4 regions of the Cellulomonas sp. P4_H12 genome follow, and region 1 is predicted to be linked to each of the others. Evidence: predicted binding sites of a transcription regulator. Region 1 holds the regulator's gene; each other region holds the start of a gene.

What was found. Region 1 encodes HrcA, which represses chaperone genes, less so after heat shock. Its sites were predicted from a motif close to TTNGCACTCGNNNNNNNCGAGTGCNAA; they were not measured.
Region 2: groES (co-chaperone GroES) is a predicted target of HrcA. The motif match lies at 2,352-2,378, and genes of this name have one in related genera.
Region 3: AC1DQC_RS02610 (FmdB family zinc ribbon protein) is a predicted target of HrcA. The motif match lies at 3,285-3,311, and genes of this name have one in related genera.
Region 4: groL (chaperonin GroEL) is a predicted target of HrcA. The motif match lies at 4,716-4,742, and genes of this name have one in related genera.

The regions. Positions count from the first base shown of each region.
Region 1 is NZ_JBFUKJ010000017.1:174,128-180,126, forward strand. Features, by position in the region: gene ybeY (rRNA maturation RNase YbeY) at 1-111, opposite strand, end outside; gene AC1DQC_RS11845 (PhoH family protein) at 119-1,117, opposite strand; gene AC1DQC_RS11850 (16S rRNA (uracil(1498)-N(3))-methyltransferase) at 1,229-1,987, opposite strand; gene dnaJ (molecular chaperone DnaJ) at 2,010-3,137, opposite strand; gene hrcA (heat-inducible transcriptional repressor HrcA) at 3,235-4,257, opposite strand; gene AC1DQC_RS11865 (DUF3097 domain-containing protein) at 4,393-5,250, shown strand; partial or broken gene AC1DQC_RS11870 (hypothetical protein) at 5,305-5,999, opposite strand, start outside.
Region 2 is NZ_JBFUKJ010000003.1:109,754-117,240, forward strand. Features, by position in the region: gene AC1DQC_RS03135 (MerR family transcriptional regulator) at 1-742, opposite strand, end outside; gene AC1DQC_RS03140 (WhiB family transcriptional regulator) at 1,008-1,304, shown strand; gene AC1DQC_RS03145 (hypothetical protein) at 1,451-1,849, shown strand; gene groES (co-chaperone GroES) at 1,917-2,213, opposite strand; gene AC1DQC_RS03155 (class I SAM-dependent methyltransferase) at 2,429-3,610, shown strand; gene AC1DQC_RS03160 (glutamate--cysteine ligase) at 3,610-4,758, shown strand; gene tsaD (tRNA (adenosine(37)-N6)-threonylcarbamoyltransferase complex transferase subunit TsaD) at 4,766-5,806, opposite strand; gene AC1DQC_RS03170 (malonic semialdehyde reductase) at 5,894-6,535, shown strand; gene AC1DQC_RS03175 (sulfurtransferase) at 6,564-7,400, opposite strand; gene rimI (ribosomal protein S18-alanine N-acetyltransferase) at 7,397-7,487, opposite strand, start outside.
Region 3 is NZ_JBFUKJ010000002.1:152,536-160,022, reverse strand. Features, by position in the region: gene AC1DQC_RS02620 (5-formyltetrahydrofolate cyclo-ligase) at 1-637, shown strand, start outside; gene AC1DQC_RS02615 (penicillin acylase family protein) at 627-3,194, opposite strand; gene AC1DQC_RS02610 (FmdB family zinc ribbon protein) at 3,351-3,668, shown strand; gene AC1DQC_RS02605 (SAF domain-containing protein) at 3,831-4,514, shown strand; gene mscL (large conductance mechanosensitive channel protein MscL) at 4,564-5,142, shown strand; gene AC1DQC_RS02595 (dienelactone hydrolase family protein) at 5,214-5,792, opposite strand; gene AC1DQC_RS02590 (hypothetical protein) at 6,029-6,307, opposite strand; gene AC1DQC_RS02585 (hypothetical protein) at 6,474-7,487, opposite strand, start outside.
Region 4 is NZ_JBFUKJ010000002.1:40,645-48,131, forward strand. Features, by position in the region: gene AC1DQC_RS02055 (hypothetical protein) at 1-44, shown strand, start outside; gene AC1DQC_RS02060 (SGNH/GDSL hydrolase family protein) at 55-882, opposite strand; gene AC1DQC_RS02065 (uracil-DNA glycosylase) at 889-1,566, opposite strand; gene AC1DQC_RS02070 (DUF3263 domain-containing protein) at 1,697-2,005, shown strand; gene AC1DQC_RS02075 (LytR C-terminal domain-containing protein) at 2,090-2,707, shown strand; gene AC1DQC_RS02080 (cold-shock protein) at 2,812-3,015, shown strand; gene AC1DQC_RS02085 (glycoside hydrolase family 15 protein) at 3,071-4,594, opposite strand; gene groL (chaperonin GroEL) at 4,893-6,521, shown strand; gene AC1DQC_RS02095 (pyridoxal phosphate-dependent aminotransferase) at 6,619-7,487, opposite strand, start outside.

The sequences.
Region 1 (5,999 bases):
CACGTCGGTCTGCGGGTGCACGTGCATCTCGTCCAGCACGTAGCGGGCCAGCGCGGCGAACTCCGCCTCGTCGACGTCGTACCCGGACTCGTTGTTGACCTCGACGCTCATGGCCGCCTCAGCTCCTGTCCCAGCGCGCGTACGCGTCGATGATCTCGCTGACCAGGCGGTGCCGGACCACGTCCGACGAGGTCAGGCGGCAGAACGCGACGTCGTCGACCCCGCTGAGGATCTGCTCGACCACGCGCAGGCCGGAGGTCTGCGACGACGGGAGGTCGACCTGCGTGATGTCGCCCGTGACCACCACCTTCGAGCCGAAGCCGAGGCGGGTCAGGAACATCTTCATCTGCTCCACGGAGGTGTTCTGCGCCTCGTCGAGGATGATGAACGCGTCGTTCAGGGTGCGGCCGCGCATGTACGCGAGCGGCGCCACCTCGATGGTGCCGGCCTCCATGAGGCGCGGGATCGACTCGGCGTCCACCATGTCGTGCAGCGCGTCGTACAGCGGCCGCAGGTAGGGGTCGATCTTGTCGGACAGGCTGCCCGGCAGGAACCCCAGCCGCTCGCCCGCCTCGACCGCGGGCCGCGTGAGCACGATGCGGTGCACCTTGCGGTCCTGCAGCGCCTGCACGGCCTTGGCCATGGCCAGGTACGTCTTGCCGGTTCCGGCGGGCCCGATGCCGAACGTCACGGTGTGCCGGTCGATCGCGTCGACGTAGTCCTTCTGGCCCGGCGTCTTGGCCCGGATGGTGCGGCCGCGGCCCGTGAGGATGTTGAACGAGAGGACGTCCGCCGGCCGCGCCGTCGACGCGGCGGTGAGCATGGCGACGGAGCGGGTCACCACGTCGGGCGTCAGCGGCGTGCCGCCGGCCGCCATCTCGACCAGCTCGTCCACCAGCCGCGACACGAGCGCCACGTCGCCGACCGGCCCGGCGAGGGTCACCTCGTTGCCGCGGACGTGGATGTCGACGCTGGTGAACCCGGACTCGATGCTTCGGAGCACCTCGTCCCGGAGCCCGAGCAGCTCGACCATCGAGACCTCGGACGGGACGCTGATGCGGTGCTCGACGCGCGCGGGTGCCCCGGAGGGCCGCTCTGCGGATGTGGACTCGGCCATGTGCTCGGCGTGCGCCGTGCGCTCCTTAGGTCGGTGGTGGTGTGCGGGTCAGGCCCAGGTGTCCCGGGCAGACGACGACAGTCTACGAGCCGACACCCACAGGATTGGCGCTCATGCCCAGCGACCCAGCCGCTCGGCGAGCAGCGCCAGCGCGACCGGCCCGGCCGTCGACGTCCGCAGGACGTGCGGACCCAGCCGGACGGACCGCGCCCCCGCCTCCACCAGACGCCCGAGCTCGCTCTCGCCGATGCCGCCCTCGGGGCCGACCACGACGAGGCACTCCCCCGTGCCCGGAAGCGCGGCCGCCGCGATGGCGTCGGTGGCGTCCTCGTGCAGCACGAGAGCGACCCCGCCGGCCGCGACGACCGTGCGGACGCGCTCGGCCAGACTCCGCCCGTCGACGGCCAGCTCGACGTCGGGCACGCGGGCGCGTCGCGACTGCTTCGCGGCCGCCCGCACGGTGCCCAGCCAGCGCGCCCGGCTCTTCGCTGCCCGGTCGCCGCGCCACACGACGATCGAGCGCTCCGCCTGCCACGGCACCACGGCGTCGACGCCGACCTCGGTGGCGGCCTCGATCGCCATCTCGTCGCGATCGCCCTTGGCCAGCGCCTGCACGAGCACGAGCGCGACGTCGGGCGCCGGCTCGACGACACGCTGCTGCACCTGCACGAGCACGCCGTCCGCCGTGACGGCGCCGACCACCCCGACCAGGCGCACGCCCGAGCCGTCGACGACGTCCACCCGCTCGCCCGGCCCCCGGCGCTGCACGACCCCGGCGTGGCGGCCCTCGGCGCCGCCGAGCAGGTACGTGCCGCCGTCGGTCACGCCGTCCAGCGACCCGGGCTCCGCCAGGAAGACGGGCGCGCTCATGACGCGGTCGGCGCCGTCATGCTCAGCGGCCCGAGAGCTTGTCGCGCAGCTTGGCGAAGACGCCCGTGTTCGACGCGGCGAGCCGCGCCTCGGGACGCTCCTCGCCGCGCAGCGTCGCCAGCCGGCGCAGCAGCTCGGCCTGCTCGTCGTCCATCGCCGTGGGCACCTGCACCTCGACGTGGACGTGCAGGTCACCGCGGCCGGCCGCGTGCAGGTGACCCACGCCGAGGCCCTTGATCGTGACCACCTGCGCGGGCTGCGTGCCCGGCCGCAGGTCGACCTCGCGGGCCCCGTCCAGGGTGTCCAGCGTGAGGACGGTGCCGAGGGCGGCCGCAGTCATCGGGACCTCGAGCGTGGCGTGCAGGTCGTCGCCGCGGCGCACGAACGTGTCGTTCTTGCGCTCGCGCACCTCGAGGTAGACGTCGCCGGCCGGGCCGCCGGCGGGGCCGACCTCGCCCTGGCCCGTGAGCTTGATGCGGGTACCCGTGTCGACACCGGCGGGCACGTCCACGCTGAGCGTGCGGCGCGACCGCACGCGACCCTCGCCGGAGCACTCGGTGCACGGCTCGGGGATGACGGTGCCGAAGCCGTGGCACGCGGCGCAGGGCTGCGTCGTCATGACCTGGCCGAGGAACGACCGGGCGACCCGCTGCACCGAGCCGCGGCCGCCGCAGACCTCGCAGGTGCGCGGCGAGGTGCCGGGGCGGCAGCACGAGCCGCTGCAGGTCGGGCACACCACCGCGGTGTCCACCGGCACATCCTTGTGGACGCCGAACGTGACCTCCGCGAGGTCGAGGTCGAGCCGCACGAGCGCGTCCTGCCCGCGCCGGGCGCGCGGGATCGGGCCCCGCTGCGCCGCCGCGCCGGTCGCGGCGCCGAAGAACGTCTCGAAGATGTCCTGGAAGCCGAACCCGCCCCCCATGCCGCCGCCGGGCGAGGACGGGTCGCCGCCGAGGTCGTACGCGCGGCGCTTCTCCGGGTTGCCCAGGACGTCGTACGCGCGCGACACGTCCTTGAACCTGTCCTCGGAGCCCGCGTCCACGCCCGCGACGTCGGGGTGGTGCTCGCGGGCGAGCTTGCGGTACGCCTTCTTGATCTGCTCGGGGCTCGCGTCACGCGGGACGCCGAGGACCTCGTAGTAGTCGGTCACGAGAGGGGGTGCTCACTTCCAGCTGTCGGTGACAGGTTCTGCGCACGGGTCGGTCCGCAGGTGTTCGTGCAGGTCGGTGCCGGGGTCGGGGTGCGGGTCATTGCGCCAGGATGCGCGTCAGGTAGCGCGCCACCGCGCGGACCGCCGACATGGTGCCGGGGTAGTCCATCCGCAGCGGGCCGATCGAGCCGACGCGGGCCACCGATCCCCCGCCCTCGTCGCCGTAGCCGGTGGTCACGAAGCTCGTCTCGAACAGCCCGTCGTGCTGGTTCTCGCGCCCGATCCGCACGGAGACCGTCGCCGAGTCCTCGGCCATCTCGGACAGCAGCCGCAGCAGCACGACCTGCTCCTCCAGCGCCTCCAGGACCGGGCCGATCGCGCGGACGTCGGTCCCGCCGACCCGCGCCAGGTTCGCGGTGCCGGCCAGCACGACGCGCTCCTCGCTCTCCTGCGCCAGGGTCTCCTCGACCACCGCGACGACGGCGGCCACGAGGGCCTGGTCGGCGGGGGCGAAGGCCTCCGCGAGCTCGCCGAGCGCCACCGGCAGCTCGGAGAGGCGGCGGCCGGCCGCACTGACGTTCAGGCGCGAGCGCAGGCGCGCGATGACCGACTCGTCGAGGTCGAGAGCGAGCTCGAGCGTGCGCTGCTCGACCCGCCCCGTGTCCGTGATGAGCACGACCAGGAGGTGCCGCGCACCGACGGGGACGAGCTCGACGTGCCGGAGCGCCGAGCGCCGCAGCGACGGGTACTGCACGACGGCGACCTGCTGCGTCAGCTGCGCGATGAGCCGGACCGCGCGGTCCACGACGTCGTCCAGGTCCTGCGCGCTCTCGAGGAACGCACCGATCGCGCGCCGCTCGGGGCTGGACAGCGGCTTGACGGTGGACAGCCGGTCGACGAACAGCCGGTAGCCCTTGTCCGTCGGCACGCGCCCGGCGGAGGTGTGCGGCTGGGCGATGAAGCCGCCCTCCTCGAGGGCGGCCATGTCGTTGCGGATCGTCGCGGGCGAGACACCCAGGGAGTGCCGCTCCACCAGCGCGCGCGATCCGACGGGCTCCTTCGTGGCGACGTAGTCCTCGACGATCGCCCGCAGCACGTCCAGCCGTCGGTCCTCGCTCATGTCGCCTCCTCCGATGCTCAGATGGGTAGCACTCCCCACGCGCGAGTGCCAATGCTACGCCGCGGAGCCGACACCCACGGGGCGACCGGTGCGCGCCTCGGCCGGGCCGCCCGCGCGGCCCCCTAGGCTGCCCGGGTGAACGACGACCGCTACGGCTCGGACGTGCTCGGGGGTACCGCCTCGACGCACCACCGACCCGCCCGCACCAGCCGCCCGCAGCCCGCCGACACCGGCCTCGTCGTCGAGGAGGTCACCACCGGGTGGGTCGGTGCCGTCGTCCGGGTGGAGAAGTCGGGCGGCCAGCACGTGGTCGTGCTCGAGGACCGCCGCGGCCGCACCCGCACCTTCCCGCTGGGACGGGGATTCTGGCTGGACGGCGAGCCCGTGGCCCTCACGGCGCCCGTCCGCGCGCCGGCGCCGGCTCGGCCCACGCGGACCGCCTCGGGCTCGGTCGCGGTCCACGACGCCCGGGCGCGGGTCGCGCGCGGCAGCCGCATCTGGGTCGAGGGCAAGCACGACGCCGAGCTGGTGGAGAAGGTCTGGGGCGACGACCTGCGCCTCGAGGGCGTCGTGGTCGAGCTGCTCGACGGCGTCGACAACCTCGCCGACGCCCTTCGCGACTTCTCGCCGGGACCGGGGCGCCGGGTCGGCGTGCTCGTCGACCACCTCGTCACGGGATCGAAGGAGAGCAGGATCGCCGCCGACGCCGTCCGCGGGATGCCGGCCGGCTCGGTGCTCGTGCTCGGCCACCCCTACGTGGACGTGTGGCAGGCCGTCCGCCCCGAACGCGTGGGCCTGTCCGCGTGGCCCGTCATCGAGCGAGGCACGGAGTGGAAGCGCGGCATCCTGCGCGAGCTGGGCTGGCCCGCCGACGAGCAGGCCGACGTCGCGCGCGCCTGGCAGCGCATCCTGCGCTCGGTGCGCAGCTACGCCGACCTGGAGCCGAGCCTGCTCGGGCGCGTCGAGGAGCTCATCGACTTCGTCACGGCATGACGGTGCAGGGTGTGCCCGGTCGCCCTCCGGGTGACCGGGCACACCGTGCCGTCCTCAGGCGGCGATCGGGTCGCCCAGCAGCCGCTTGAACAGGAACGCCGTCGCGAGGAGCACGACCGGCACGGCCACGAGGAGGCCGATCCCGCACAGGATCGCCCCGGCGAAGAGGATCACGATGCTGAGCAGGTAGAACAGGATCGTGATCGACAGGTTCGCCGTGATGAGCTGGTAGCTCGCCTTGATCGCGTCGACGGGCGACAGGTGCTTGTCGATGACGAACCAGAACGTGAACAGCAGCAGGAAGTTCACGACGAGCGCGACCAGCCCGCCGAAGAACGGGATGAGGTTCAGCACTACGCCGATCGCCGCCAGCAGCAGCGCGGTCAGGATGATCGGACCCGCGTCGACGAACTTGAAGAAGTCGCCGAACGACAGCTCGCGCCCCTCGGTCACGGTCAGCGCCGCTCGGATGAAGGCCGCCTGGATCAGGTACCCGATGAGCGCGACCGCGGCGTAGAACACGATGAGCCCGAACGAGATGCCGAAGCCCATGCCGCTGCCGATGCCGTTGCCGTTCGGGTCAAACAGCGAGGCGAAGCCGCCGAAGATCAGCGCGACGATCGTGAACACGACGATGGCGGCGACGAACCACACCAGCGCGGCACCGATGAACAGGCCGCCGTGGCTCGTGAACTTCCGCCACCCGTAGGAGTAGGACTCGCCGATCGGCGACGGCTGCACCATGGGCG
Region 2 (7,487 bases), on a different contig from region 1:
GGTCCACGTCGGCCCTCTCCCCCAGCGTCACCACGGCCCGGGCGCGCGTCATGGCGGAGAGCTCGACGGCATGGTGCGCGCCGACGGGCCCGCCGACGATCCGGGCGTCGACCCCCTGCGCGGCGAGCGCACCCGCCAACGCGTGCGCGACGAGCGGCCGGGCCTCCCGGGGCGCGACGAGCACCAGCACGACCGGTCGCCGCGAGCCGGGACCCGGGGCCGGGCGTTCGCGCAGGGCCGCCAGGACCCCGGACTGCACCGTCGCGACCGCGTCCACGCCGGGCGGGTCCACCACCGTCCGCCGGGCCAGCGCGTCGAGCGCCGGCTCGACGAGGCCCGTCCACCAGGCGACGACGTCGCCGGCCGGCTCCAGGGCGAGCAGCCGTCCGCACCGGTCCACGTCGCCCGCGAGCGCGGCGTCGACCACAGCCGTCGGCGTGGGGGTGCCGACGGCGGCGCCCTGGGTCGGCGCCGCGGAGACGTCGGTGGCGAGCGCGATCCGGGCCGACTCGGCGGGCGCCACCCCGTCGAGGGTGAGGCGTCGCATCACGAGCAGCCGCTCGACGTCGACGGCCGAGTAGCGCCTGTGCGCCCCGGCCGAGTGCTCGGACGGCCCCAGCCCGTACCGACGGTCCCAGGTGCGCAGCGTCGCGGGGGCCACCCCGAGCCGGCGGGCCACCGCCGCGACGGCGAGGGCGGGCGTCGGCGGTCCCGCCGGTTCGTCGTCCTCGCGCGTCACCATGGCGCGATTCTGCCAGCCCGGCGCCAGTTGGCCCGTTCAGGCGCGTCGCGCCGCGACACGCCGACCTGCGCGTTCGTCGGCAATCGCGCCATCACACGAATGTGTGACACGGTCTTGAACAACTTCTGGCGCGGTTGTAACGTCCTCCCCAACGCGTCACCCCGTACGGATCTGCAAGAAGCGCACATCCTGCTGGCATCCCGTGTTCACGACATTCCCGCGCAGCCGCCCACCGGCGGGGCGCGGAACGACTGAGGAGGAACTCATGGCCGAGATCTCGCGCCTTCCCGGACCGGTGATGGACCTGTGGGAGTGGCAGTTCGACGGCGCATGCCGCGACGCGGACCAGGACCTCTTCTTCCACCCCGAGGGCGAGCGTGGCTCGGCCCGCCGGCGCCGCGCCGAGGCGGCCAAGGCGATCTGCGCCACGTGCCCGGTGCTGAAGGAGTGCCGCGAGCAGTCGCTCGCCGTCCGCGAGCCCTACGGCGTGTGGGGCGGCCTGTCCGAGGACGAGCGCGCGGCGATCCTCGCCCAGCGCGGCCGCGCCACCAAGGTCGGCTGACACCCGCCAACGAGCAGAGCCCTTCCCTCTCGGCACGACGAGAGGGAAGGGCTCTTTCGTGCGCCGAGGACCCGCACGGGTGAATGCCCTCCTCGGCCGGTCGCCGGAGACGCCACACTCGGAGTCAGTCTCGGAGCGGAGGACCGGTGCAGGCACGGAGGCTCGCAGCACTGGGCGTCCTGGTCGGGATGCTGGGCGCCTGCGCGACGGAGGTCGGGGCGCCTCCACAGAGCTTCGCGAGCCGCCCCGCGCTGCCGTCGTGCGGCGAGCTCGAGATCGCGCAGGGCGAGAGCGTGCCCGACGACGCGTGGGAGTGCCTCGACCAGGCCGTGGCCGGCTCCGGCGCCGAGCTCGTCGTGACGAGCCCGACCACCGAGGGCGACCCGACCACCACCTACTACCGCGTCGGGCCGGGCATCGACCATCTCGAGCTGTTCGTCGACGTGAGCCAGGACGCGTTCCGGGGCGACGGACCGGCGTGGTCCCACCAGGTCTGCCCCGACACCGTCACGGTCGCCGCGCCGCTCGGGTGCGCGGAGGCCTGAGAACGAGGAAGACCCCCGCGGCAGCGCCGTGGGGGTCTTCTCGTGCGGGGCGCGAGCGCCCCTCAGGTCACTTGACGACGATCGCGAGGATGTCGCGGGCCGAGAGGATGAGGTACTCCTCGCCCGAGTACTTGACCTCGGTGCCGCCGTACTTCGAGTAGATGACCTTGTCGCCGACGGCGACGTCGAGCGGGATCCGGACGCCGTTGTCGTCGACGCGGCCGGGACCGACTGCCAGGACCTCGCCCTCCTGGGGCTTCTCCTTGGCGCTGTCCGGGATGACGAGACCGGAAGCGGTCGTCGTCTCTGCCTCGAGCGTCTTGACGACGATCCGGTCCTCGAGGGGCTTGATGGAGACCGACACAGCGGACCTCCCCTTCGCATGTGAGTAGTTCTCTGAGGTTCGTGCGCGCTGTCGGGCCACGTCGTCGCGGGTGCCGCGGCCTGGAGCGCAGCTGGCACACTCACCGGGAGAGTGCCAGCGCCTCACTCTAGGAACCGGTTAGCACTCGGTCAAGGCGAGTGCCAGTGCGGCACCGGATCCGCCCCCGGCTCGCCGCTGCGTGCGAGGATCGCGGCATGGATGCCGACGGCCTCACCCAGCTGCTCAGCCCGGAGGGCTGGGCCCTGCTGTCGGCGCTGCCGCCGTACGACGAGTCCCGCACGATGGCGTTGTCCGAGCGCCTGCGCGACGAGGGCATCGACCCCGCTCTCGTCGCCGCTGCCCTGACCCAGTCGCGGCTGCGCGCGAAGGCCGCCGCCAAGTTCGGCACGTTCGCCGACGGCATGCTGTTCACCGCCGCCGGGCTCGAGCAGGCCACCCGGCTCACCGTCGCGGCCCACCACGCGCGCCGATTCCGGGACGCCGGCAGCACCCTGGTCGCGGACCTCACCAGCGGCATCGGCGCCGACGCCATGGCCTTCGCGGGTATCGGCCTGCGGGTGCTGGCCACCGACGTCGACGAGGCGACCGCCGCCATCGCCACCGTGAACCTCCGGCACTTCCCCGACGCCGTAGTGCGCCACGGCGACGGGCTGGCGCTGGACCTCGAGGCCGAGGGGGTCGACGGCGTCTACGCCGACCCCGCCCGCCGCACGTCGTCGGGCAGCCGCGTGTTCGACCCGGCCGCCTACGAGCCGTCCCTCGACGCGGTCCTCGCGGTCCGCGACCGCGTCCCCGCGCTCGGCCTGAAGCTGGGTCCCGGCATCCCCCACGCGGCGCTCCCCGCGGACGCGCACGCGCAGTGGGTCTCCACGGACGGCGACGTCGTCGAGGTCGGGCTCTGGTTCGGGCCGCTCGCCCCCGAGGGCCCGGGGCGCTCGGCCCTCGTCCTGCGGGACGGCGAGGCGCACGTGGTGGAGCAGACCTCGGACGAGCGGCCGCCGACCGGTCCGGTGGGCGGCTACCTCTACGAGCCCGACGGCGCGGTGATCCGCGCGGGGCTGGTCGGCGAGGTCGCGGCGCAGGTGCGCGGCCGGCTCGTCGACGCCACGATCGCCTACGTCACGTCGGACACCCTCGTGCCCGTGCCGTCCGCGACGGCCTACCGGGTGCTCGACACCATGCCGTTCGGCCTCAAGCGGCTCCGCACCTATCTGCGGGAACGGGACGTGGGCAGGCTGACCATCAAGAAGCGCGGCACGGCGGTGGTCCCCGAGCAGCTGCGCCGCCAGCTGGACCTGCGGGGCAGCAGCGCCGGCACGATCATCCTCACGCGCGTCGCGGGCAGCCAGCAGGTGCTCGTGGTGGAGCCGGCCTGATGGCCGCACCGGTGCCCCTGCCGTTCGCGCGGTCGGAGCGGTCCACCGTCGGCATCGAGTGGGAGGTCGGCCTCGTCGACGCCGACTCCGGCGACCTGCGGCAGGCGGCCGAGGCGATCCTGGCTGCGGTGCGCCCGGCGGACGGCTCCGAGCACCCCCTGATCACGCAGGAGCTCCTGCTCAACACCGTCGAGATCCGGTCGGGAAAGTGCCGCACCATCGCCGAGGCGGTGGCGGACCTGCAGCGCGCGCTCGACGAGGTCCGTGCCGCCGCCGAGCCCCTGCGCATCGAGCTGATGGGCAGCGCGACGCACCCGTTCGCGCACTGGGCCCAGCAGAAGGTCACCGACAAGCAGCGGTACGCGACGCTCATCGACCGCACGCAGTGGTGGGGCCGGCAGATGCTCATCTACGGCGTCCACGTGCACGTGGGCATCGAGGACCGCGACAAGGTGCTGCCGATCTCTCGAGCGATGCTCACCGTCTTTGCCCACATCCAGTCCCTGTCGGCATCGTCGCCGTTCTGGGGCGGCAAGGACACGGGCTACGCCTCGAACCGCGCGCTGCTGTTCCAGCAGCTGCCCACGGCCGGCCTGCCGCCGGGCTTCGACCAGTGGTCGCAGCTCGAGCAGTACGTGGGCGACATGATGCACACCGGCGTGATCGACCAGTTCGACGAGATCCGGTGGGACGTGCGCCCGGCGCCGCGCTTCGGGACCCTCGAGATGCGGATCGCCGACGGAGCCTCGAACCTGCTCGAGGTCGCCGCGATCTCGGCCCTCACCCACTGCTTCGTCGAGCACTTCTCGACGATGCTCGACCGCGGCGAGACGCTGCCCACGCTGCCGCCGTGGTTCGCGCAGGAGAACAAGTGGCGGTCCGCGCGGTACGGCATGGACGCGATCATCATCACGAACGCCGCCGGCGACGAGGAGCTGGTGACCGACGCGGTCGGCCGGTGGCTCGTCGACCTCGCTCCCGTGGCCGAGCGGCTCGGGTGCGCCGCGGAGCTCGAGCAGGTGCGCGTGATCCTGCGCCGGGGCGCCTCCTACCAGCGCCAGCGCGCGGTCGCCCGCCGCCATGCGGGCGAGCTCGACGCGGTGGTCCGCTCGCTCGTCGCCGAGCTGCAGGCCGGCCGACCGCTCTGAGCCGCCGTCAGACCAGCACCTGCGTCAGCGGCATGGACGAGTCGACGGGCAGGTCCAGCGACGAGGGCGGCATCCCCCGCCGCAGCACGGCCGAGCCGAGGGCCGCGATCATGGCGCCGTTGTCTGTGCAGTAGCGGATCGGCGGGATGCGCAGCTCGATGCCCGCCTCGGCGCACCGCTTGGCCGCCATGTCCCGCAGCTGCGAGTTCGCCGAGAACCCGCCCCCGACCACGAGCGTCTCGACGCCGTGGGAGCGGCAGGCAGCGATCGTCTTGGCGGTCAGGACGTCGGCCACGGCCTCGGCGAACGACGCGGCCACGTCGGGCAGCGGCACCTCCTGGCCGGCGTCCTGCCGGGCCTCGACCCAGCGGGCGACGGCGGTCTTGAGGCCGGAGAACGAGAAGTCGGCGGCGTGAAGGGCCTGGTCCTTGGCCGCGGTCAGCCCGCGCGGGAACCGGATCGCGGTGGGATCGCCCTCCCGGGCGAGCCGGTCGATGTGCGGGCCGCCGGGATAGGGCAGCCCGAGCAGCCGGCCCACCTTGTCGAACGCCTCCCCGGCCGCGTCGTCGAGCGTCGAGCCCAGCTCGGTGACGTGCACGGTGTCGTCGATGAGTAGCAGCGACGAGTGGCCGCCGGAGACGACCAGGGCCATCACCCGCTCCGGGAAGGCGCCGTCGACCAGCTCGTCGACGACCGCGTGCCCGATCACGTGGTTGACCCCGTACAGCGGCTTGTCGAGCGCGAGCGCGAGCGCCTTCGCCGCGGACGCGCCCACCGTGAGGGGGCCGACGAGTCCCGGCCCGGCCGTCACGGCGATCGCGTCGACCTCGTGGAGCGAGACGTCGGCGGTGGCCAGCGCGCGCTCGATCGTCGGCACCATCGCCTCGAGGTGCGCGCGCGAGGCGATCTCGGGGATGATCCCGCCGAACCGCGCGTGCTCGTCCACCGAGCTGGCGACGGCGTCGACGAGCAGGTCGTAGCCGCGGACGAGGGCGACGCCGGTCTCGTCGCAGGAGGTCTCGATCCCGAGCACGAGGGGGTCAGCCATGCGCACCAGGATAGGTGCGCGCGGCGGTGTGACGACCGCCACCCCGCTGCCCGGAACAACCGGGGATAGTTGACGCTTCAACGAGACATGACCACTGACACCACCGTCCTGGACGGCCTCGACTTCAACCCGTCCGGTCTGGCCGTCGGCGACGACGTCGCCGACCTCCTGTTCCGTGAGGCGCGCACCGCCGCCACGTTCACCCCCGACGAGGTCAGCGACGAGCAGATCGCCGCGGTCTACGACCTGGTCAAGTGGGGCCCCACGGCCCTCAACATCATCCCGCTGCGCCTGCTCGTGGTGCGCACGCCCGAGGCCCGTCAGCGCCTCGCGGCCCACATGGCCGAGGGCAACCGGGACCGCGTCCTCGCGGCGCCCGTCTCGCTCGTCCTGGCCGCCGACACCGGCTTCCACGCCCACATCCCGACGCTGGCGCCGCACATGACCGCGCTGGCCGACACGCTCGAGGGCCAGCCCGAGCAGCGCGAGTCGATGGCCCGCACCAACGCCCTCATCCAGGCGGGCTACCTGATCGTCGGCCTGCGCGCCGCCGGCCTGGCCGCCGGCCCGATGGGCGGCATGGACGCCGAGGGCATCGACGCCGAGTTCTTCGCAGAGAACGGCTGGAAGTCGCTCCTCGTCGTCAACGTCGGCCACCTGGCCGGTGCTGGCACGACGCGCCCCCGCGCCGAGCGCCTGGCCTACGACCAGGCCACGCTGACCGTCTGACCGGACCCCTGCCGGAGGCCGCGACCCCCTACGAGGGGGTCGCGGCCTTTCCTGTCTCCGCCGGGCGGCGCGGATCGTTCGACCACTGCGACCACGAGCCGGGGTACAGGGCGGCCTCGACGCCGATCGACGCCAGCGCCGCGACCTCGTGCGCGGCAGTGACTCCCGAGCCGCAGTAGACGGCGACCGGTCCGGCCAGGCCGGCGAACCGCGCGCGCAGCTGCTCGTCGGCGAGGAACGTGCCGTCCGCCGCGAGGTTCCCGACCGTGGGTACGGAGATCGCCCCCGGGATGTGGCCGGCGCGTGGGTCGACCGGCTCGACCTCGCCCGCATACCGCTCGGCGGCTCGCGCGTCGAGCAGGGAGCCGGTCCAGCCGGCCGCGTCGTCGGCCTCGATGGTCCGCAGCGCGCCGCGCACCAGGACGACATCCCCCGGTTCCGGTGTCACGGAGCCGGCCTCGAGCGGCAGGCCGGCCGCGGACCAGGCGTCCAGACCTCCGTCGAGCAGGCGCACGTCGGTCAGGCCGGCCCAGCGCAGCAGCCACCACACGCGGGCGGCGGAGGTCCCGCCGACGGCGTCGTAGGCGACGACGGGCCGCTCGGCCGAGACTCCCCACCGCCGCGCCGACGCCTCGAGGGCAGCCACGTCGGGCAGCGGGTGCCGCCCGTCCCGCGGCGAGGCGGGCGCGGCGAGCTCGGTGTCGAGGTCGACGAACACCGCGCCCGGCAGGTGCCCCGCGAGGTACCGCTCGTGGCCGTCCGTCTGCCCCAGCGCCCAGCGCACGTCCAGCAGGACGGGCGGCTCGTCGCCGGCGAGCGCCTCGGCCAGCCCGAGGGCGTCCACGATCACGTCGGTCCTCGTCACGCAGGTTCTCCCGTCGCCCGCAGGTCCAGCCGCATGGTCCAGGCGTCGATGTTGCCCGGTTGGTAGTACGCGCGGCGCATGCCCAGC
Region 3 (7,487 bases), on a different contig from region 1:
GAGCAGCGTCGCCCAGCCGTATCCGCGCGTGTCCGAGGGGGACGAGGTCGAGGACGTCAAGGAACGGCTGAGGATGGCCATACGCGAGGCCCGCAAGGCTCGCTCCGCCCGGCTCCGGGAGGCCGCGGCCCGCGCGCTCGCCGATGTCGTCCTGACCATCCCCGCCGTCGCCGAGGCCGGCTGCGTGTCCGTGTACGCCTCGCGCGTCACCGAACCGGGCACCGGTCCCCTGCTCGAGGCGCTGGCCGCACGCGGCGTCCGGGTCCTCATGCCCGTGCTCGGCAGCGGGCTGCAGCGCGACTGGGCGGAGTACGCGGGTCCCGACGACCTGCGCGAACGCGCGCCGGGCCGACCACCCGAGCCGGGCGGTCCGACGCTGGGCGCCGCGGCGCTGGCCGACGCGGACGTCGTCATCGCCCCGGCCCTGGCCATTGACACCACCGGCGCCCGGCTGGGCCAGGGGGGCGGCTGGTACGACCGCGCGCTCGAGCACATCCGCCCCGGCGTCCCGGTGGTCGCGCTCGTCTTCCCGGAGGAGCTCTACGACGCCGACACCCGCCCGCTGCCCCGCGAGCGCCACGACCGGGTGGTCGACGCCGTGGCCACCCCGCTGGAGTGGCACCGCATCACGGCGTGAGCGTCAGCCGGTCCCGGACGTCCGCCGCCGTCGCGGCCTGCGTGAACGGCCAGGGGAACGTCTCGCCGCGCGACCACGGACCGAACTGGTCCGCGTAGTGGACGCTCGCCGGGTGCCCTGAGGCGCCCGTCAGCGTGACCCACGTCGACGCGTCGAGGTCGCCGAGGTCCACGACCATCCGCATCGACGGTGCGGCCGTCACCCCGAACGAGCCGGAGCTCGCGTCCCACGCGGTCGCGTCCACGATCGACGACCCACCTCCGACGCCGATGGGGTCGGGGTTCACCAGGTTCCGCACGACGGACGGGATCGAGGGTCCTCCCAGGACGGGGTGCTCGGGCGCGGCCGTGTGCACCTGCCCCCACCGCCACTCGGTCGCCTCGCGGCCCTGCTGCGCGGTGAGCTGCCGGCGCGCCGCGACCATCGCGCGGGTGAGCACCTCGTCGCGACCCTCGACGACGCCGGGCGTCGACTTGTCGTCCCACCACGGCGACGCGGGCTCGTCGATCAGCGTGCGGACCACCTCGAGCCAGCGCGAGTCGCCGTCGGGGCCGTACCCGTCCGGCAGGTCGTCGGCGAAGGCGGACTTGAGCACGTCGGCCCAGACGGCCGCGAAGTACGCCGCGGCCGCCGAGTCCGAGGATTGCACCCGGTCCCACGTGCGCAGGAGCTCCTGCCCGTCGTCGTAGAACGTGTCGTGGATGGGCAGCGTGAGCAGCACGGGGACGAGGACGTCGGCGTACGGGCTGTGCTGGTCGAGCTGCACCCGGCTCATGTCGGCCGCGTCGACCTTGCCGCTCGACGTGGCCGAGGTCAGCAGGTCGCGGATCCTCTGCGCGCGGTAGCCGTAGTCCCAGTCGTTGGTGAGGAACGGCCCGGTCCCGGCGGGCGTGACGGCCTGGTTCGCCGTGACGATGATGCCGCCGGCCGGGTCGAGCGTGCGGGGCATGTCAGCCGGGTCGACGAAGCCGGTCCAGTCGTAGCGGCTGTCCCAGCCCGGCCGCGGCCAGGTGCCGTTCGCGGGGACGGGCCCGCCCGGCACCACGGCGCGGGTCGGGATGCGGCCCGGCGCCTGGTAGCCGATGTGGCCGTCCGTCGTCGCGAAGACGATGTTCTGCGACGGCACGTCGAACGACGCCGCCGCGGCCCGGACGTCGTCGGCGTTCGCCGCGACGTTCATCGCGAGGACGGCGTCCATGGTCCGTCCGGGCTGCAGGGCGGTCCATGCCAGCGCCACGTCGAACCGGCGCCCCGGAGAGCCCTCGGGGACCGGCGCGCCGCCGACCCCCACCAGGTCCAGCACGTCCGACACGATCGGGCCGTGCACGGTCTCGCGGACCTTCAGCCGCACGTCGGCGCCGCCGTTGACGTGGATCAGCTCCGTGCGCTCGGTGATGGGAGCCTCGCCACCGTCGCGCCGGGTGGTGCTCCCGTCGACGCGCTCGAGGAAGAAGTCCGTCACGTCCGCGCCCAGGTTGGTCAGCCCCCAGGCCAGCTTCGCGTTGTGCCCGATCACGACACCCGGCATGCCCGCGAACGCGAAGCCCGAGACGTCGAACGGGCAGTCGGCCGAGACGTCGGCGCACCGCAGGCCGACCTGCTCCCAGATGCCGGGCGCCGAGATGCCGAGGTGCGGGTCGTTGGCCAGCAGCGGCTTGCCCGACTCCGTGAGGTCACCCGAGACCGCCCACGAGTTGGAGCCGACGCCGTGCCCGTCACCCAGGAGGTGCGGCACGGCCGCGAGGGCCGCGGTCGCCGACGCCACCGCCGCCTGGAGGTCCGGGTCGCCCAGGTCCATCGGCGCCACGTCCGCGGACGTCTGCGTGATCGCGGTCGGCGGCAGGTCGGCCGCGGTGAGGATGGGCTGGTTGAGGTCCTGCGGGTAGGCGGGGAACAGCTCGTCGACCCGGGCCACGTCGCCCACCGAGGAGAACGACGCCGCGCGAGCGAGCTCGTCGTCGTAGTTGCCGCGCAGGTCCCAGGCCATCGCCTTGAGCCACGCCAGCGAGTCGACCGGGTCCCACTTCTCCGGCTGCCGGACCGTCACCTGCCGGCCGAGCACGCTGTACTCCACCGCGATCGCGCCCGGGTCCTTGCCCTCGAGGTAGGCGTTCACCCCGTCCGCGTACGCCTGCAGGGCCGCCTGCGTGGAGGGTTGCAGCAGGTCCCACTCCTGCTCGGCCACCCGTCGCCACCCGAACGTCCGGATGACCTTGTCCGCCTCGAGCGCGTCGTCGTTCTGGCCCACCAGCTCGGAGAGCCGGCCGGCGGTGACGTGCCGGCGGTAGTCCATCTCGAAGAACCGGTCCTGCGCGGCGACATAGCCCTGCGCGCGGAACAGGTCGTCGCTCGTGGTCGCCGTGATCGTGGGAACGCCCCGCGCGTCGCGCGTGACCGTGACCTCGGCGTCCAGCCCGGAGAGCTGCTGCTCGCCCGAGACCTCGGGGAGCGGGCGGCGCACGACGACGAACGCGACGACCAGCGTCGCCACGAGCGCGAGCACGACGACGGCGGCGACGGTGAGCAGACCGAGACGGACGAGGTGAGGACGAGACACGCTTCGGAGGGTACTTCGCCCCTCGCGCTGCGGCCGTCGCAGCACCCCGAGGCGCCGGGCGGAATGTCCCGCGCGGGCGAGCGGTTAGGATTGGCACTCGGACGACGCGAGTGCCAGACCTTTCGACCCGCTCGATCAGCTGCCAGGAGACCTTAAGTGCCCACCTACGCCTACGCCTGCACGGCGTGCGGTCACGCCTTCGAGATCGTGCAGTCGTTCAGCGACGACTCGCTGAGCGTCTGCCCCGAGTGCGAGGGACGCCTGCGCAAGGTGTTCTCCTCCGTCGGAGTCGTCTTCAAGGGCTCCGGCTTCTACCGCAACGACGCCCGCGCCGGCGCGAAGTCCTCGTCGACGCTCCCCGCGGCCAGCACCGCGACCCCTGCTCCCGCGTCGTCGACGCCCGCGTCCTCGACGCCAGCACCTGCCGCGTCGTCGACGGGCGGCACCGCGGCCAAGCCGGCCGCGTCGGCCTGACCGACCCCGCTCCAGCCTTCGGCGCCTCTCACCCCCGGTGAGGGGCGCCGATGTCGTTGCCGGGCCTGTCGAGCCGTCCACAGCCCCGATCACCGCCGTCGCCGTCCACCGGCCGACGCGCACGCGGCTGCACCGCGTCCGTGCGCGCCTAGCGTCGGCGCCATGCACCCTCGCCCGTCGATCGGCCGGCCGCCGCCCCTGCCCCACCGCCGGCGCCCCCTGGCCCTCACGGTGCGGATCCTCCTGTGGCGCGGGCGGTTCCTCGTGGCCGCGGTCGCGCTGGGCGTCGCGGCGGCCTGCACCGTCCAGGCGGTCCGACCACCGGACCCACCGACCTCGGCGGTGGTCGTCGCCGCACGCCCGATCGATGCCGGGACGACGCTGACCAGCGCGGACGTCCGGACGGCACGAGTGCCGACCGCTCTGGCGCCGGACGGCGCGATCGCCGAGCCGGACGCGGTGCTCGGCGCGTCGGCGGCCGTCCCGATCGCGACCGGAGCGCCGGTGCTGCACGGTTTCCTCGCCGACGACGAGGTCCGCGGCCCGCCGGGGACGGTCGTCGCCACGGTCCGGTTCGCCGATCCCGCGGTCGCGGGCCTGCTCTCCCCCGGGGTGCGCGTCGACGTGCTGGCCGCCACCGCGGAGGGCGGACCCGGGGCCGTCGTGGCCACCCGGGCGCTCGTGCTCCCCGTCGCCCATCAGCCCTCGTCCGCGGGGGGCCTCGGGCTGGGCGGCGGCACGGGTGACGCGTCGGTCCCGGTGCTGCTCGCCGTGGCCCCCGCGGAGGCGCCCACCCTCGCCGGCGCCGCGGCCTCCGCCTTGCTGTCCGCGGTGGTCGTGCCATGATCGACCGGACTCCAGGGGCTCCGCCCGACCACCCATCTCGAGGGGCGACGTGACCGACAAGTTCAACGCCGGCGTACGCGGAGCGAGCCGTGGTCTGCACGGCACCGCCAAGGTGTTCCAGGGCTTCAAGGACTTCATCTCGCGCGGGAACGCGATCGAGCTGGCCGTCGGCGTCGTCATCGGCGCTGCGTTCGGTGCGGTCATCAAGTCGATCCAGGACGCGTTCATCAACCCGCTCATCGGCTGGATCTTCGGTGCGCCGGACCTGACCCAGCTGTGGGACATCGGCCCGTACACGTGGGGCGACAACCCCGACGCGACGCCCATCAGCGTGGGCACCATCCTCAACGCGCTGCTCGCGTTCGTGCTCACCGCCGCCGCGGTCTACTTCCTCATCGTCGTGCCGCTGAACGCCCTCGCCGCGCGGCGCAAGCGCGGCGAGGAGGAGGAGCCCGCCGCCCCGGGCGAGGACATCCTGCTGCTGCAGGAGATCCGCGACCTGCTCTCGTCGCGCCTGACGCCCTCGGTCGTCAACGACGCCGGGACCGGCGCTCCGGACGTCCCGAACCCGCGCCGGGACAACCCGCCGTCCATCCCGCCCAGCCCGGGGGCGCCGCCGCCCGTCTGACCGGACGGGCACCGCCGCCCGTATGACCGGGCGGGCGGCGCCGCCGGCTGCGGATCGCGCTCGGCGACGTGCTACTTGACGGCCGCCAGGAAGGCGAGCGTGCGCTGCGTCAGGAGCTCCGTCGCGTCGGCGTCGTACGACGAGAGGCTGCTGTCCGCGAACAGGTGCTCGTCCCCCGGGTAGAGGAACAGCTCGGCGTCCGGTGCCTCCTTGAGCAGGGCGCGCGCGGCGTCGAGGTCACCCTCCTCGACGAAGAGCTCGTCGTGGTCCATCCCGTGGATCTGCACGGGCACGCCGGCCGGCCAGGGCGTCTCGAACTCGGCGGTCGGCACGCACGAGTGGAAGAACAGCGCGCCCTTGGCGCCGGGACGCGTCTGCGCCAGCATCTGCGCAGGCATGACCCCGAGGGAGAACCCGGCGTAGACGATGCCCTCCGGCAGAGCGTCCACCGTGTGCAGGCCGCGCTCCGTCACGGTGCCGAACCCGACCTCGGAGGCGTAGCCGATCCCCGCCTCGAGGTTGTCGAAGACGTGGCCGTCGTAGAGGTCGGGCACGTGGACGGTGTGACCGGCCGCCCGAAGTCGCTCGGCGAACTCCTGCACGCCGGGCGTGAGGCCCTGTGCGTGGTGGAACAGCAGAACCTCGGCCATGGGTGGGACTCCTTCGGATCGGGTGGCAGATCGGCCCAGCGATCATCTCCTACGGCACTGACACCCGACACCGGGTCGTGCTCGCGGTCGACGCGACGCAGTTCGACGACGTCGTCATGCCGCGAACCTCGCCGCTCCAGCGGCCGCGCGACGGCGTGTCCCGGCCTCGGGCTACGAGCCCGAAGGCGTGTCCTGGCTCGGCGCCACCAGCGCGAAGGGCGTGTCCCGGTGCGGGGCTACCAGTGCGGAGGCTTGTCCTGGCTCAGCCGGTCGTCGTTGGAGCCGCCGTCGCGCTCACCCCAGCCGACGTCCGAGTCGTCGGCGCTCCGCGTGGCCACCACCGGGTCGGAGGCCACGGCGGCCTCCTCCCGCGCGGCGGGCAGCGGGCCGGGCGCCAGGACGGGGTGCGTGGAGACGAGGTTGGCGTCGTCCCCGCCGACCGTGCCCGCCGGCCGGACGACGCGGCGCGGCCGACGCACAGGAGGCGTGCCGTCAGGGCGGTCGGTCGAGGTCACGTTCGATGATCCCATCCGCGCGGCACCGCCGACCACGACGGGCAGGTGGCCTTCGGCACGCGGCCGCCAGTCAGGCCGCCAGACGACGGCCGAACGACTGCGCGGCCGAGGTGACGTCGACGGAGTCGCTCACGCGAAGGCGTCAGCAAGCGCCGCCGTCGACGCGTCAGCGCATGCCGCGCGCGATCGCGCTCCGCACCGCCGTGTCGATCCGGTAGGAGCGGCGCGTGATGCCGAGCTCGTCGCGCAGGGCCGCCGCGAGCTGCTCGCGGGTCCGCTCCTGCTCGTCCGACTGCAGCCACGCCACGAGCTCGTCCAGCTGGTCGTCGCTGTAGGCGCCGATCGGCAGACCCTTGCGGATGTCGGGCCGCTGACGCGTGGGCACCGCCAGCGCCAGCTGGAGCGGGCGGCTCGGCGGGCGCGGGTCGTCAGGCCCGCCCGACGCGGCAGCGGAACCCACGGCATCGGCCGCCTCGGTCGTGTCCGGCGCCGCGGCGGAAGCCACAGCATCGGCCGCCGCGGTCGTGTCCGGCGCGGCGGCGGACGCCACGGCCGCCGACGGATCCGACGCGGTCGCGTCGGCGAACGCAGCAGCGTGGGCCGTGCCGGGCGTACCCCCGGCCGCGGAGCCGACGGCCGGAGCGTCGGCGCCGACCGCCGCGGCTGGCGCGCTGCTCGACGCGACCAGGCCGGCGATCGGCGGGACGGCAACCCGTCGGGTGGAGATGCGGACCGGCGCTGTCGACACCGGAACGTCCGGACGTGCGGGCGGCTCGGAGGGGGCCGTCGAGGCGGATGCGGAGGGCGGCTCGGTCGGCGCTGGCACGGCGACGCCCGCCGAGGAGCCGCCGGCCGACGCGGAGGCGGTGGTCGACACGGGCGCGGCCGGAGCCGGAGCGTCGTCGTCGGACTCGACGACGGCGACGGCCGACCAGGCGCCGGTGGCGGGCGCGGGCTTGGGCTTGGGCGCCGCGGCGGTCGCGTTCGGCAGCTCCTCGGCCTCGTCGCTCTCCTCGATCAGCCCGAGATGCAGGGGCGCGCTCCGGGGGGCGGCGGGCGCAGGCACGCGGGCGTGCACGGCGCGGCGGATGCGGTCGACCTCGGCCTGCGGGTCGATGAACGCGGCCGCGGACCAGACCCGCACGACGCTCCAGCCGACGCGCTCCAGGCGGTCGGCGGT
Region 4 (7,487 bases), on a different contig from region 1:
AGAACCGGACGGGAGCGTCGGGGCTCGTCTGCCAGGTCCCCTGAGCCGACCCGCTCAGTCGAGCGGCGTCAGCTCCGGCCGCTTCGGGACGCGCTCGTCGCCGGACGACTTCCCGCGCAGCCGTCGGGTCGCCCAGGGGTAGAGGTGCTCGCGCACCCAGGCGGCGTCCTCGCGGGCCTTCTTCATGCGCGGCGTGAGGGGCAGCGGGGTGAGCGGGTCGTCCCAGCCGGCGTCGTCGGGCTCCAGGCCGAGTCCGACGAGCGCCGCCTGCGCCACGCGGGCGTGCCCGTCGGTGGTGAGGTGGATGCGGTCCTCGGCCCACATGCGCCAGTCGCGCAGGGAGCGCATGCCCCAGAGGTCGACGACGTAGGCGCCGTGGCGGCGGGCCATGGACCAGATGAGCGCGTCGTAGATGGCGACGCGGCTGCGGGTGGCCTTGACCAGCGGGCTGTCGGCGGCGTCGACACCCGTGCCGAGCAGGACGTCGACGCCCGCGGTCCGGAGCCGGACGACCGCGGCCTCGAGGTTGCGCGCCATGCGGTCGACGTCGGCCGTGGGGCGCAGGATGTCGTTGCCGCCGCCGACCAGGCTGACCAGGTCGGGCTTCAGCTCGAGTGCGGCGGGCACCTGGTCGACCAGGATCGACTTGAGCAGCCGGCCGCGGATGGCCAGGTTCGCGTACAGCAGCGGCGACTCGCCGGCGGCCGTGCGGCGCTGCGACAAGTGGGACGCCAGGAGGTCGGCCCAGCCGCGCTGCGGCGCCTCGCGGCCGTCGGGGTCGTCCCACAGGCCCTCGGTGAACGAGTCGCCGATGGCGACGTACCGGGACCAGCGGGGTGCCGAGGAGGACGGTGCGGGGGAGGACTCAGTCACGGCAGACATTGTTGCTCAGGTCAGCGACCAGTCCACCGGTGCGGCTCCCTGCGCGACCAGGAGCTCGTTGACGCGGGAGAACGGGCGCGAGCCGAAGAACCCGCGGCTGGCCGACAGCGGGCTCGGGTGCACGCTCTCGACGGTCGGCACCGAGCCGAGCGCCGGCTTGAGCGACTGGGCGTCGCGTCCCCACAGCACGGCGACCAGCGGGCCGCCGCGCTCGACCAGGGCTTCGATGGCCCGGTCGGTCACGGCCTCCCAGCCGCGCCGGCGGTGCGAGGCCGGCGCGCCCGGACGGACGGTGAGGACCCGGTTCAGCAGCATGACGCCCTGGTCGGCCCACGGGGACAGGTCGCCGTTGGTCGGCGGAGCGACGCCGACGTCCGCGACGAGCTCCGTGAAGATGTTGGCGAGCGACCGCGGGAGCGGGCGCACGTCCGGCTGGACCGAGAACGAGAGGCCCATCGGGTGCCCGGGCGTGGGGTACGGGTCCTGGCCGACGACGAGCACGCGCACGTCCGCGAGCGGTCGCTGGAACGCCCGGAGCACGGCGTCGCCCGCCGGGAGGTACTGGTGGCCGGCGGCGACCTCGTCGCGCAGGAACTGGCCAGCGGCGCGCAGCTGCGGCTCGACGGGGGCGAGGGCGACGGCCCAGTCGGGCGCGACGAGCTGGTCGAGCGGCGCGGCGTTCACGCCCGCGAGGCTACCGAGTGCGGCACACGGGCGACGACGCGCCGGGCGGAATGACACCCGTGTCATTACGGTCGTACGATGCGGAGGTCGCGCTCAGCGACGAGTACAGCCGCGAGACACAGGAGGACGCATGGACGCCGCGACGATCGTCATCGGTCAGCTCCCGCAGCCCAGCAGCGCCCCCCGTCCCGACGGGCTCTCCGAGCGCGACGAGCAGGTCCTTGCGTTCGAGCGCCAGTGGTGGAAGTACGCGGGCGCCAAGGAGTCGGCCATCCGCGAGCTGTTCGACATGTCGGCCACGCGGTACTACCAGGTGCTCAACGCGCTCATCGACGACCCCGCCGCCCTCGCGCACGACCCGATGCTGATCAAGCGTCTGCGCCGCATGCGGTCCTCGCGCCAGCGGGCCCGGTCGGCCCGTCGGCTCGGCGATGCCTGAGGTCGCGACCCCCTCGCGTGACACGTCCCACGTCCGGCCACGGGTGGACCCGAGTTCACCAGCCGAGCCGTTAGCCTGTCCGGCGTGAGCAAGGCGGAGTACTCCTACCCTGAGGACGAGTTCGACGTCCCCTCGAACCCCGACGTCCCCCGCGGCGTGCATCGCGCACCCCGGTCCGCCTGGAGCAGGTGGTGGCCGTTCCTGCTCGTCCTGGTCCTCGCGCCGGCCCTCGCGTTCGCCGCGGTGAACTACGCGTCCCGCAACGGTGACCTCCCCGCGCTCCCCGGCACGTCGGACTCGCCCTCGTCGGAGGCCGACGGTGGTGCCGAGACTCCCGACGACACCGCGAGCGACGGCGCCACCGCGCCGACCGAGGGCGCGACCGAGGAGGCGCCGGCCGACTCGGAGACGGCCGCCGCACCCGACCTGAGCACCCCGGTCGAGGTGCTGAACGCCGCCAAGATCTCGGGCCTCGCGGGCACGCAGGCCGACAAGCTCACGGCCGCCGGCTTCACCGCCGTCACGACGGGCAACTTCACCGGCACCGCACCCGACGCCTCCGTCGTCTACTACGCGGCCGAGGACCAGAAAGCGACCGCCGAGCTGGTCGGCTCGACGCTCGGGGTGCCCGCGGTGACGCTGTCGCCCAGCGACGCCGGCACGGGCATCTCCGTCGTGCTGGCGACCAACCCGGACGCCTGACCGCCTCGCCCGAATCGACCCTGGTCGCCCGGGGACCGCTCCCACTAGGCTCACGCGCACCGGGCGCCGGCGGAGCGCCCGCACCGGACGTCGAGGAGTACGGCATGGCCCAGGGCATCGTGAAGTGGTTCAACGCGGAGAAGGGGTACGGCTTCATCACCCCGACGGGGGGAGGCCAGGACCTCTTCGTGCATTTCAGCGCGATCCAGTCGGACGGCTACCGCTCCCTCGAGGAGGGGCAGGACGTCGAGTTCGAGGTCGGTCAGGGCACCAAGGGGCCGCAGGCCGAGCAGGTCCGGGGCCTCTGAGCCCCGCAGGTCCCGGACGGGCCGTGCACCGACAGGTGCGCGGCCCGTCGGCGTCTCAGCCCGCGTGCCCGCCCGAGCCAGGACTGCCGGCCGGGCTGTCGAGCGCGTCCAGGGCCAGCAGCACGCACGCCGCGCTCCAGGCGAGCGGGGCGACGGCGGCGGGCGAGCCGTCCGCCAGCACCTTCTCGGGCAGCGACCCGGACGCCGTGCGGTGGCTGTCGAGGAACGTCAGCCAGTCGTCGGCCTGCGCGATGTCGCCGTTCTCGGCGGCCACCCACGCGTAGAGGGAGGTCTGCGGGGTCCAGGAGACGCCGTCCTCGCGCCAGCCTGCGCCGGGGGCGAGCCCGTTCGCCGGCCGCACCATCGCCACGGCCGACTCGCGCCACCTGTCCTCGACGCCGGGGACGGCCGTCGTGAGGAACGGCGGCAGGAGGAACGCCGTGGCTGCGTCCGCGTGCCCGCCCGCCGCATAGCGGGCGAACCCGGTGGGCCCGAAGGCCCGGATCACGGCCACCTTGGTGCGGATCGAGGCGTCGAACGCGGTCGCGGCGAGAGCGTGGTCGTCGGAGAGCTCGAGGAGGCGGGACGCCTGCTGCAGGCCGGCGACCAGCGGGGCGACCGTGCCGAGCGTGAGCGCGTCCTCGGGGACCTCCCAGTAGTCGGGCGACGCCGGGGGCAGCCCCTCGCGGCCGACGAGGTCCAGCACGTGGCGGGTGGACCGGGTCACCATCGGCTGGAGCTGCGCGACCGCCGCATCCCGTTCGGTGGGGTCCGTGATCTCGTCGACGACGAGCCCCGCGGCCCACAGCGCCCAGCCCGTGCCGTCCGTCTGCACGCCGCGCTGGTCGGGCGGCCCGGAGCCGTCGGGCAGGTAGCGGGCCTGGAACGATCCGTCCGCCGACTGCACCCGGTCGAGGAACCCGAGGATCTCCAGGGCGTCGTCGGTGTGCCCGGTGCGCGCCAGAGCGACGGCGACGAACGACGCGTCGCGCGGCCAGACGTACCGCCACTTGTCCGACCAGCCGGCGACCGCCGCGCCGCCGGGGAGCGTCAGGGCGTGGAGGTCGAGCAGGGCTCCGCGGGCCATGTCGTCGTAGGGGCCGCCCGACCCCGGGACGCGTCCCGACGCCAGCCACGCCCGCTGCCGCTGCGCCACGGTGGCCGCGGCAGGAGCCGTCGCGCCGTGCCCCGTGGCCACGCGCTCGCCCAGCAGGCGCGCCAGCGTGGTCGCCGCGGGATCCACCACGCGGGTGCCGGCCAGGAACGTGACGTCGGTGCCGGTGGCCAGCGGGGCGCGCAGTCCGCCGGGGAGCGTGGTGAGACCCTCGAGGTAGAGGGGGATGGTCGCGTAGGAGGCGGGCTCGGCGGTGGTGGTGGGCCGCGGTGCGGTCGTCGGCTCGGTTGCCAGGGCGCCGGCGGAGGGGGTGGYGACGAGCGACGCCGTGGTGGCGACGAGCACGGCGGCGGCCACCGCTGCGCCCGCGCGCGGGCTGCCGGCCCGGTGCGCGCGCCGGGTGCGCGGGGCCGACGCAGGGGCGTCGGTGACCGCTGCATCGACGTCGTCGTCGTGACCTTGCACACGCGCACGATAGTCCCGGGCCGGATCGTCCATGACCGAACGGCCGCACCGATGACCCGCGCGAGGGCGGCCGAGGGCGTCCCGCTGGCCCCGCGGGGGACCTCGCCGGCAGCGAACGCTGCTTGCACTCTCGGGGGTCGAGTGCTAACCATTGACTTAGCACTCTCCGGTGGAGAGTGACAGAACCACCCCGGCCGTCCGGTGAGGGCCGTCGCACGCGGGACAAGACCGCGGGTGACGTGCCCGTCCGTCGCGGGCACCCTCGGCCGACCCGAACCCAGTGAAGGATCACAGCCCCATGGCCAAGATCATTGCCTTCAACGAGGAGGCCCGCCGCGGCATCGAGCGGGGACTCAACATCCTCGCCGACACCGTCAAGGTCACCCTCGGCCCGAAGGGCCGCAACGTCGTCCTGGACAAGAAGTGGGGCGCCCCCACGATCACCAACGACGGCGTCTCCATCGCCAAGGAGATCGACCTCGAGGACCCCTTCGAGAAGATCGGTGCGGAGCTCGTCAAGGAGGTCGCCAAGAAGACGGACGACGTCGCTGGCGACGGCACCACCACCGCCACCGTGCTCGCCCAGGCGCTCGTGCGCGAGGGCCTGCGCAACGTCGCGGCCGGCGCCAACCCGATCGCGCTGAAGAAGGGCATCGAGAAGGCCGTCGAGGCCGTCACCGCTGCCCTGCTCGCGCAGGCGAAGGACGTCGAGACCAAGGAGGAGATCGCCGCCACGGCCGCCATCTCCGCCGGCGACCAGGCGATCGGCGACCTCATCGCCGAGGCGCTCGACAAGGTCGGCAAGGAAGGCGTCATCACGGTCGAGGAGTCCAGCGCGCTGGGCCTCGAGCTCGAGCTCACCGAGGGCATGCGCTTCGACAAGGGATTCCTGTCGGCGTACTTCGTGACCGACCCGGAGCGCCAGGAGGCCGTCCTCGAGGACGCGTACGTCCTGCTCGTCGAGTCGAAGATCTCGAACGTCAAGGACCTGCTGCCGCTGCTGGAGAAGGTCATCCAGGCCGGCAAGCCGCTGTTCATCGTCGCCGAGGACGTCGAGGGCGAGGCCCTGGCCACGCTCGTCGTCAACAAGATCCGTGGCCTGTTCAAGTCGGTCGCCGTCAAGGCTCCCGGCTTCGGCGACCGCCGCAAGGCGATGCTGCAGGACATGGCCATCCTCACCGGCGGCCAGGTCGTCTCCGAGACCGTCGGTCTCAAGCTCGACACGGTGGGCCTCGAGGTCCTCGGTACGGCGCGCAAGATCGTCGTCACCAAGGACGAGACCACGATCGTCGAGGGCTCCGGCGACGCCGCCCAGATCCAGGGCCGCGTCTCGCAGATCCGTGCCGAGATCGAGAACTCCGACTCGGACTACGACCGCGAGAAGCTCCAGGAGCGCCTCGCCAAGCTCGCCGGTGGCGTCGCCGTCATCAAGGCGGGCGCGGCCACCGAGGTCGAGCTCAAGGAGCGCAAGCACCGCATCGAGGACGCCGTGCGCAACGCCAAGGCGGCCGTCGAGGAGGGCATCGTCGCCGGTGGTGGCGTGGCGCTCATCCAGGCCGGCAAGACCGCGTTCGAGGGCCTCAAGCTCGAGGGCGACGAGGCGACCGGTGCCGCGATCGTGAAGCTCGCGATCGAGGCTCCCCTCAAGCAGATCGCGATCAACGCCGGGCTCGAGGGTGGCGTCGTGGCCGAGAAGGTGCGCAACCTCCCCGTGGGTCACGGCCTCAACGCCGCGACCAACACGTACGAGGACCTGCTCGCCGCGGGCGTCAACGACCCGGTGAAGGTCACGCGCTCCGCCCTGCAGAACGCGGCCTCGATCGCCGCGCTGTTCCTCACCACCGAGGCCGTCGTGGCCGACAAGCCGGAGCGCAACAACGCGCCGGCCGGTGGCGGTGGCGGCGAGGACTTCGGCGGCGGGTTCTGATCCGCTGACGCGAGTCGCGCGGCCTGACGGTCGCACCAGCTAGACGGCGAAGGGCCGGTCACCTCCGGGTGACCGGCCCTTCGTGCGCGCCGGGGAACTACTGGCGGTAGCTCGACAGGAAATTGCCCATCCGCTCGATCGCCTCGGCCAGCACGCGGGCCTCGGGGAGGGTCACGATGCGCAGGTGGTCCGGCGTCGGCCAGTTGAAGCCCGTGCCCTGCACCAGCAGGATGTGCTCGCTCACCAGCAGGTCGTAGACCAGGCGGGCGTCGTCGCGGATCTCGTGGACCTCGGGGTCGAGCCGCGGGAACAGGTACAGCGCGCCGTCCGGGCGGACGCAGTCGACGCCCGGGATGGAGGTCAGGCCCCGATAGGCCACGTCGCGCTGCTCGTGGAGGCGGCCGCCCGGAGCGATGAGGGCGTCGATGCTCTGGATCCCGCCGAGCGCGGCCTGGACCGCGTGCTGCGCCGGGACGTTGGGGCACAGGCGGGTGGAGGCCAGCAGCGTGATGCCCTCGAGGAAGCCGGTGGCGTGCGCGCGGGGCCCGGTCACCACGAGCCAGCCGGAGCGGTACCCGGCCACGCGGTACGTCTTGGACAGGCCGTTGAACGTCAGGCAGAGCAGGTCCGGCGCCACCGTCGCCATGGGGATGTGCTGCGCGCCGTCGAACAGGATCCGGTCGTAGATCTCGTCGGACAGCACGAGCAGGCTGTGCTCGCGGGCGATCGCGGCGATGCCCTCGAGCACCTCGCGCGAGTAGACGGCGCCCGTGGGGTTGTTGGGGTTGATGACCACGATGGCCTTGGTCCGCGGGCCGACGAGCGACCGGATGTGCTCGAGGTCGGGCTCCCAACCGTTCGACTCGTCGCACCGGTAGTGCACCGGGACGCCGTCGGACAGTGACGTCATCGCGGTCCACAGCGGGTAGTCGGGCGACGGGATGAGCACCTCGTCGCCCTCGTCGA